2 regions of the Paenibacillus sp. FSL L8-0641 genome follow, and region 1 is predicted to be linked to the other one. Evidence: riboswitches for the same ligand, from Rfam matches in the RefSeq annotation. Region 1 holds a riboswitch; the other holds the start of a gene.

What was found. Region 1 has a riboswitch for thiamine pyrophosphate ahead of MKY16_RS12810 (thiamine phosphate synthase). Riboswitches for the same ligand answer to the same signal wherever they lie in the genome.
Region 2: it holds a riboswitch for thiamine pyrophosphate, as region 1 does, so the genes downstream of both, MKY16_RS02295 (ABC transporter substrate-binding protein) here and MKY16_RS12810 (thiamine phosphate synthase) in region 1, are expected to answer to the same signal.

The regions. Positions count from the first base shown of each region.
Region 1 covers NZ_JBBOUW010000001.1:2,892,283-2,896,681, forward strand. The annotation lists gene MKY16_RS12795 (thiazole synthase) at 1-138, opposite strand, end outside; gene thiS (sulfur carrier protein ThiS) at 141-344, opposite strand; gene thiO (glycine oxidase ThiO) at 341-1,489, opposite strand; gene MKY16_RS12810 (thiamine phosphate synthase) at 1,554-2,147, opposite strand; TPP riboswitch at 2,413-2,521, opposite strand; gene MKY16_RS12815 (ABC-F family ATP-binding cassette domain-containing protein) at 2,616-4,169, opposite strand; gene MKY16_RS12820 (hypothetical protein) at 4,354-4,399, opposite strand, start outside.
Region 2 covers NZ_JBBOUW010000001.1:515,378-519,776, forward strand. The annotation lists gene MKY16_RS02285 (ABC transporter permease) at 1-556, opposite strand, end outside; gene MKY16_RS02290 (MTH1187 family thiamine-binding protein) at 553-846, opposite strand; gene MKY16_RS02295 (ABC transporter substrate-binding protein) at 1,381-2,424, opposite strand; TPP riboswitch at 2,613-2,722, opposite strand; gene MKY16_RS02300 (pyridoxamine 5'-phosphate oxidase family protein) at 2,993-3,427, shown strand; gene MKY16_RS02305 (bifunctional 2',3'-cyclic-nucleotide 2'-phosphodiesterase/3'-nucleotidase) at 3,650-4,399, shown strand, end outside.

The DNA of each region.
Region 1 (4,399 bases):
GTTCAATCTCCGTACAGCAAACGTCAATATTTCCGTCTCAGCAGCCTCTACGGCTTGGGATTGGATATCTAGATCAGAGAATTTTCCTGTTCCCAACAACAACCTCGAGGTAAAAGATGCTTTTCCAATGGTTAACATAATCAACCGCCTCCCACAAAATGTACAATCTCTAGGCAATCTCCATCTTTCAGTACCGCTTCATCATGATCTTCACGGGTCAATATATGCCGATTCAGCTCCACCACTACGGTTTTCACCTTTACATCAAGCTCATGTAGCAATTGATTCACATGAGTGATTCGATTAGAAAAGGTCAGGCTCTGGCCGTTAATCGTCAGCTTCATAAGCTTTTCTCCTTGAGGAGCTCAGAAGAAAAACTACTTATCCCAAGTTCTGCTGCACAAGCCCCATTAAGCATAGCTGCCATCGCACGCCCGGTAGCATCACTCAGCAGGACACCGTTACGATAATGCCCGACTGCAGCATATACGCCCTCGCCCCCAGGAACAATGCCTATAAAAGGATGACCTGATACAGCCTGCGGACGTAAGCCCGCCCAAGCGCGTATAAAAGAAGCTTCACGGACGCGCGGCAGCCAGGCAGAGGCACGTGCCAGCAACCCCTCCAAGCCTCCTACGGTCACCTCTTCGTCATATTGATGTGGAAGGCTCGTTGCCCCAATCCAAAGCTCGTTATTCTGTTTAGGCACGAGGTAAATATCATCAGCATAAATGGTATATTCTAACGGGTGATCCTTCAAGGAGACCGCTACCGCTTCGCCCTTGACCGGATAAAGTGGATATTCAAACCCAACCTGCGCTAGCAATTTCATGCTATCCAAGCCTCCGGCAATAATGACCTGATCGCAGGAAAAAAAACCACTATCTGTACGGACACCGCAAATTCGACCATCCTGTATGACCAGTTGCTCTGCCTGTGTACCAGACCATACCGTTGCTCCCAGCACCGCAGCAGCACCTGCATAAGCACGGCAAAGCTGGACAGGAGCCACTTGTGTCTCCTTTGAACGATATATTGCCCCGATCGCTTGTTCATCCAAACCTGGAATTCGTCGGGCCAATTCTTTCGCATCCCACCAGATAGGAGAATCACCCTCTCGCGTTTTAGCAGCTTTCCAGCGTTTTTGGCCTTCAGTCTCCGTACGGAAAGGGGTCACAAACCCTTCAGTACGGAATTCCACCGAAATACCTGACAAACGCTCTAGATCACAGACAAGCTCAGGGAATGCATCTCGACTTATGCGAGCAAATCGTGATAGCTCAGAGCCGGTGAACTCTTCACTTTCCGCTGCCAGCATTCCAACCGCTGCTCCTGAGGCTCCCTCACCCGGGATCAATCGTTCCAGCATAATCGTACTTCTTCCCTCCTTGGCCACATGATAAGCAATGGAACTGCCGATGACACCTCCACCTATGACCAAGCATTCAGCGTGTCCAATCACTCTTTCCTCTGTGTGTATCTTTAGCATTTGTTCCGTATCTCCTCTCCATAAACCCTTCTGCTTTCAGCTTGCCTCTACTCTCGTTTTCTCGCTACAGGCTGTGAACTACAAGGTCTGCCATTCGCCTATACTCCATTGCAGCTGCAACGGGCGACTCAGCCTCCCATATACCAGACATCACCGCAATTCCGCTTGCTCCGGCCCTATAAAGCTCCGGGATATGATGCGGTTGTATGCCGCCTAGCGCAATCACCGGAATGTTTGACAGTCTGCAAATATGTTCAAGCTGAGCTAAACCCCGCGGTACAATACCGGGCTTACAATGGGTCTCATATACGTGACCATAAAGTACATAGTCCGCTCCTGCCCGCTCAGCAATTTGCATCTCCTCCAAGGAATGTACAGACACTCCACAGCGTGTACCCTTTGGAAGTAGGCTTTTCACATCCACAACAGGTAATCCATTAGCTGGTAATTGAACGGCTCCGACCAAAGTAAGTAAAGCTACATCCACACGATCATTTACTACAATTTGTTGCAAAGGAACTTCCTGCTCCACCAGGCTGCGAGTCAAAGAAAGCAATGCAGAGGCACCATTCTGTTTTAAACGTGCGTGTACATAATGAACATACGGACAAATCACAGCAGCCACTTGGGCGGCTTGTGCAAAAGTGCCCTTTTCCATCGAAATTGCGTGTAATTCGATTTTGTCTTCACCTCACATTGGACTAAAGGATCTAAGCTTAGCCAGCCACGTCTACCAGCAGGAATGAAAGGGGATTATATGTGAATCGTCTACGGAAGCTCGAACTACTTAAAATGAACGAAACGCAAAAAAACCACTTCCCCAAGGAAGTGGTTTAACGAACGTCCAATAATCGAACGGACCATGATATCCGTATACGTGTATCGTCCCACGCACAAACAAAAATAAAGATGGTGTTGCCTTGTTTGTACGGCGCTCACTTCCCTACGCTGGCATAACCCAGATCAGGTGCAAAGGGTCCGAAATCCATTTATTCCGTCTCAGCCGCATGGGCGGCTCCCCTAGTGTGACTATTTTATTGTATAAGCTAAAGATAGCTTAGCATATTTTTCTAATTCTGCAAACCCCACTTCGTGTGAAATTTGCTGGAACTGGATTTAGCTGATTTTAGTTAACTTTACTTGACCACTCTTCCACATTCCACGTTTTGGTTACCCAATCCTCGTAAAAGTCCGGTTCGTGAGATACAAGCAATACGGTCCCTTTGTATTCCTTCAAAGCACGTTTCAGCTCATCCTTTGCTTTAACATCCAAGTGGTTGGTAGGCTCATCGAACAGTACCCAGTTGCTTTCACGCATTAACAGTTTGCAAAGACGGACTTTAGCCTGTTCTCCACCACTGAGCGCAGATAGCGGACGCGTGATATGCTCATTTTTCAAACCGCAACGCGCCAAATGCGCTCGTACTTCATGCTGGTTCAAATGCGGAAATTCATTCCACACATCGTCAATCGGTGTAATTTTCTCGGCCTTTACTTCCTGCTCAAAATAAGCGGGCTGCAAAAAATCACCTTGATAGGTTTTTCCACTGATTGGCGGAATTTTTCCCAATATGGTTTTGAGCAATGTCGATTTACCGACACCATTGTAGCCGACAATTGCAATCTTTTCGCCACGTTCAATCGTCATGGACATTTTAGGCAAAAGGGCATGTGTATAACCAATCTCAAAATCAATACCCTCAAATACCGTCTTTCCGCTTGCACGTGCCTCTTTGAATTGAAAGGTTGGTTTTGCGGCTTCTTCAGGCTTATCAATACGTTCGATCCGATCAAGCTGCTTTTCACGGCTCTTTGCTCGGCCTGATGTAGAGGCACGCGCTTTATTACGCTGAATAAAATCTTCCTGTTTCTTAATAAAATCCTGTTGCTTCTCATAAGCATCAATATGCTGGGCTTTGTTTAGATCCGCCATTTCGAGAAACTTTTCATAATTAGCTGAATAACGGGTCATCTTGGCAAATTCAAGATGGTAAATAACATTAACGACCTGGTTCATAAATTCAGTATCATGTGAAATAAGAATAAAAGCATAAGGATAATCCTTCAAATAGCGCGTAAGCCATTCAATATGCTCTACATCCAAATAGTTGGTAGGTTCATCCAGCAACAGGACGTTCGGCTTTTCCAACAGCAACTTAGCAAGAAGAACCTTTGTCCGTTGCCCGCCGCTAAGTGCGGATACATCCCGATCCAGTCCTATGGCCGACAGACCTAGTCCATTCGCCATCTCTTCAACCTTTACATCAATGAGGTAAAAATCCCCCATATCCAGTTGCTCCTGAATTTCACCCATCTGTTCCAGCAACACTTCCAACTCATCAGGAGAAGCATCCCCCATTTTGTCAGTAATCTGCATCATTTCCTTTTCCAATTCCAACAAAGGAAGAAAAGCATCCTTCAATACATCACGTACCGTTTTGCCCGGTGTCAGCTTGGTATGCTGATCCAGATAGCCGTAACGCACACGTGGAGTCCATTCCACTTTACCCTCATCCTTAAGCAATTTTCCAGTGAGAATGTTCATGAGTGTCGATTTACCAACACCGTTAGCTCCTACCAAACCTACACGTTCCCCCGCAAGCAATCGAAAGGAAACATTTTTAAATAATGCGCGGTCCCCAAAGTTGTGGGATACATTTTCTACAGTCAATAAACTCATAAGCTGTTTTTGGCTCCTTATTGTCATCGGCATTGCCGACTGTTCTTATTTCATATGCATTTCGTTTCTCTCAAAGCTTTATTGTAGCACATTCTGCAACCATATCGGAATATTGAAAACAGTGAATTTTAAGGTTTTTTGGTATGGATCTGCCTAAAAAAAGAAAAACCACCCATGAGGGTGATTATTTTAAGCCATTATAACATTTGTACTCAAAGTAACCCGCAGCT
Region 2 (4,399 bases), 2.4 Mb from region 1:
TGCCGGAGAATACTTGCGGCAACGAGTGTGGCAACTCCAGCTTCATAAAAATAGCCATGCGACCGGCACCCGACATCTGCATATAGTTCATCATCATACGGTCCGTCCGTGTCAGCCCGTCCATGGTCGCTACAGCCACGGGAAAAAAGCATACTAAGGTAATGACCATCAGCTTGGGCAGCATGCCAAAACCAAACCACACCATGAGCAGCGGCCCCAGGGCGATGATCGGAATGTTTTGGCTCAGGATAAGCAGCGGATACAGGGCGGATTTGAGAAAAGGAATGGTATGAAGAACGATGGCGATCAACAGTCCCGTTGCTGTCCCTATAGCGAATCCCACAAGTGTCAGGCGAATTGTAGCCCATGTATGGGCACCAAGCAGCGCCGTCTGGGCCATGCCCTCCTGTACGATGAGGGATGGAGCTGGCAGTAGCCAGGATTCAATATGTAAATAGGAAACCGCCCCCTGCCAGGCTGCTAAAAAGAAGAGGACCGCCACAAGGGGCGGCCATACGCTTTTCCACCAGGATGCGTTCTTGCCTTTCGGATTCATGGGCGATATTTCTCGGTCAGCTTGTTCATGCTGATGCCTTGTGGGTTATGTGCGATTTTGATCTGTGAAATGACGCTGGGACTGCCCGCTTCCGTCAAAGCCTCATGCATTTCTTTAACCACTTTCAGCAACTCGTCGAGCTCGCCCTCCATGGTCGTATCCAATGGGTTCACCTGATGTTTGACACCGGAGCGCTGAATGACCTCAATCGCCTTATCTACATACGGGTAAGAGTCCTCGTTATTAGGAGTTTTAGGGATTACTTGAATACTGAGCAGTGTATTAGCCATGCAAATTCACCTGTCCTTCATTTGAAGTGTTTTAGAGAAAATAGGGTGGTTTAAGGCGGGGAGACCGCTTCGCGTTTCATTTGATCTTACGATCGCTGTTGCCATGGGATTCTTTGAATAAATTTTAAAAGGTAAGAATCCCACGGCAAAGGCGAGCGCTACGCTTCTCTAGATTCAAATGAACCGCTACGCTGCCAACCGTCTTAAAAGCACTTTAATTTTTGATAGGTTGTGTGGCATTTTTACACACAAGCGCATCTGTTTTTGCGCTTTAGATACTATGAGACTAAAGAATAAACCAAGTGGAACGAGAACGAAGTGGGCGGAATGGTGCTGTAAAAGCGTTAGCGTTCGCTTTAAAAGCTTTCCGTAGGAAAGCTCGCTTCGGAAGCATAACCTCCCCGGATTTCTACACTAATCATAAGTTTTTATTAAGAAATCTGGGTACAACAGCGATGGGAAGCATCATCCGACTGCGTAGTGGCGCTTCGTTCACTTGTCTAGTTCAGTCTTATTTAGCGTTTTAACAAATGGTCAGCGCTTGGGCAAGAAGTCGTTTGTGAAGGCCTTATCGACTTCCAAAGGCTTGCTGAGCAGCTTGCGTTCGTACATCCAGTCCGAATAGTTTTGCCATACCTCCGCTTTTTGCACGCCCCATTGCGCGGCATCATCCTGATAACGTGGGCTTAGCCATTTTTGGCTGGCAAGTACCAGTTTTTTATCCAGCTCCGGTACAGCTTTGCTTAAGATGTCCGCGGCTTCTTCCGGATGGGCGATAGTGTATTCATAGCCTTGTGCGGTAGCATCCATGAACGCTTTAACCAGCTCGGGATCATTTTTTATCGTTTGTTCGTTGCTCACAATTACAGGCGTATAGTAATCGAGGCTTTTGGAATAATCTTTTACATACAGCATATCCAGAGGCTCACCTCGAAGCTGGGCCTCGATTCCGGTCCATGCGTAGAAAATCCAGGCAAAGTCGATATCCCGCTTCACGGCTGTAAAATAGTCTGCATTGCCCATGTTGACGATCTTCACTTTGCTCACATCGCCTTTGTCTGAATCCATGATGGATTTCATGACCGCTTCTTCTACGGGAGAGCCCCAACCGCCGTATTTTTTACCTTCAAAATCTTTCGGGCTCTTAATTCCGCGATCTACCGGGGCTGCGAAGCCTGAGGTATTATGCTGAATCACCGCAGCGATGGATACAAGCGGTACGCCTTGCGTGCGAGCCTGTGTGACGCCTTCTTGGTAGCTGATACCAAAAGGTGCAGCATTAGAAGCAACCATTTGATCGGCTCCGCCTGAACCAGGTTGAACAATTTGGACATTCAAACCTGCTTTTTCGTAAAATCCTTTGTCCTTGGCGACATAGAGTCCCGTATGATTCGTATTGGGTGTCCAGTCGAGCACGATTTTAACATCTTTGAGCCCCTTTGCCGGAGTAGACGTTTGAGTGTCGGTAGCGGAAGCCGCTTCTTGGGATGTAGGGGGACTTCCACCGCAAGCGGTCAGGGTCAGGGCCATGAGCCACAGACTGATCAGTCCCAGGCTTAATATTTTCATGCGCTTCATCGTTAGTGTTCTCTCCTTTTGATTACCCGTTATCCATCCAATCAGACAGCTTAAGTTTCCCATTTTCATAAAAATAACATCTGCCGGACGCGATCTTTCCAACAACTTCAACAAAAAAAGCGCCCCGAGTTTCCGGGACGCTTGCGCTTGTATATACCAAAGTAAGGGATGGTCCTATGTAAAAAAGGCACATCTTGCTTAAGCATTCCTACGCTGGCATTACCCAGATCAGGTTGTAAGGGTCAGTGTCTTGGGACACACTCTCAGCCGGCCGATTCCAGCACCCCTGGCATTGTATGGTTTAATGGGTTCATTTATTCGGGTTTACTACGACGATTATATGCTTTGAATGCGGGTCTGTCCAGCATGAAGGGAGAGATGACGGTTCATTTGCCGAACGACAGGGTACACTTTTACTGTGAGCTTTGATCTGAAAATGAGTATGAATCAATCCGATTCGATCCGGTCATGTTATTTTCAGAACAGCTGCGCAGGTAGGTTCAGATGGGCTGGTGCCCAATGGCATGGCCGTAGAGAATTCTAATTCGTGAAAAGGAGTTGTTGTACTGTGGGTAAAACGGAAACATTGGATCGCAACCAACTGGAACAAGCCATTGTGAAGGCTTTGGATAACAACAAATTTTGTACGTTAGGTACGGTAGAGGGTGGCAAACCGAAAGTACGCTATATGGCCCTTTTTAACGATGGAATGAACATTCATCTGGCGACAGATCGCAAAACGCATAAAGTGGATGAGCTAAAGGACAATCCGAATGCTTATCTGCTGCTGGGTTATGAGGTTGGCGGTACGAAGGAAGTTGTTGAAGTGGAGGCTACCGTCCAAATTACAGCTGATGAGGGGCTACGCAAACAAGTGTGGAACGACTCCTTGAAGGAGTGGTTTTCCGGACCGGACGATCCCGATTATGTCATTCTGGACGTGAATCCGACTCGCATTGAGTATGTGGGTCAGCAAATGGAGCGCCAGGTGTGGAAGAAATAATACGAATATAAATGGATAAGCCAGTAAATCTCCAAGTTTTTCAGGAGGTTTGCTGGTTTTTTTGTTTTTGAGAAAATTAATTATTTTTTCATAAATAATTTTAAGTAAATGACTACTCTTTTGTCTGGCGTTGGATTAAAATAGAAATGGTGAGTTCAAGGCTTACATATATGTGCAAAAGTATGTATATGAGGCATACACCTTAATGAGGAGGGGTATATTTTGTTATTACGTAAAAATTGGTTTAAAGGGTTTACAGCAGCAGTTGTAGCTTGTAGCATGCTGGTGTTTTCAGCCGCTCCATCCTGGGCAGCTAGTGATTCTCGTGATAGCGCTACGGTGAATTTGCGGATCATGGAAACAACGGATATCCATGCGTCCCTGATGAACTACGATTACTATTCGGACAAAGAAACCAACGAGTATGGCTTGGTTAGTACAGCTAGCTTGATCCAGAAGGCACGTAGTGAAACAAGAAACAGTATGCTGTTCGATAATGGTGATTTGCTGCAGGGCAACCCATTAGGCGATTATATGGCCCGCAACAAAACCTTTGAGAAAGAAGGCGGTGTCCATCCGGTCTACAAGATGATGAACCTGATGGGCTATGATGCAGCTACAGTGGGCAACCATGAATTCAACTACGGTCTCGACTTTCTGGACAAATCGCTCAAGGGAGCTGATTTTCCTTATGTAAATGCGAACGTTTATGTTGATAAAGGGGGCCAAGCTACTAAGAATTATTTTACCCCTTATCAGATTCTTGATAAAACAGTAACGGACGAGAAGGGCGAAGAGCATACACTCAGAGTGGGTGTGATCGGTCTGGTCACACCTCAAATTATGCAGTGGGATGAAGCCAATTTGAAGGATAAAGTCGTTACGAAGGATATTGTGGAAACGGCGAAAAAGTTTATTCCTCAAATGAAGACGGAAGGTGCTGACATTATTGTCGTGCTTGCGCATACCGGT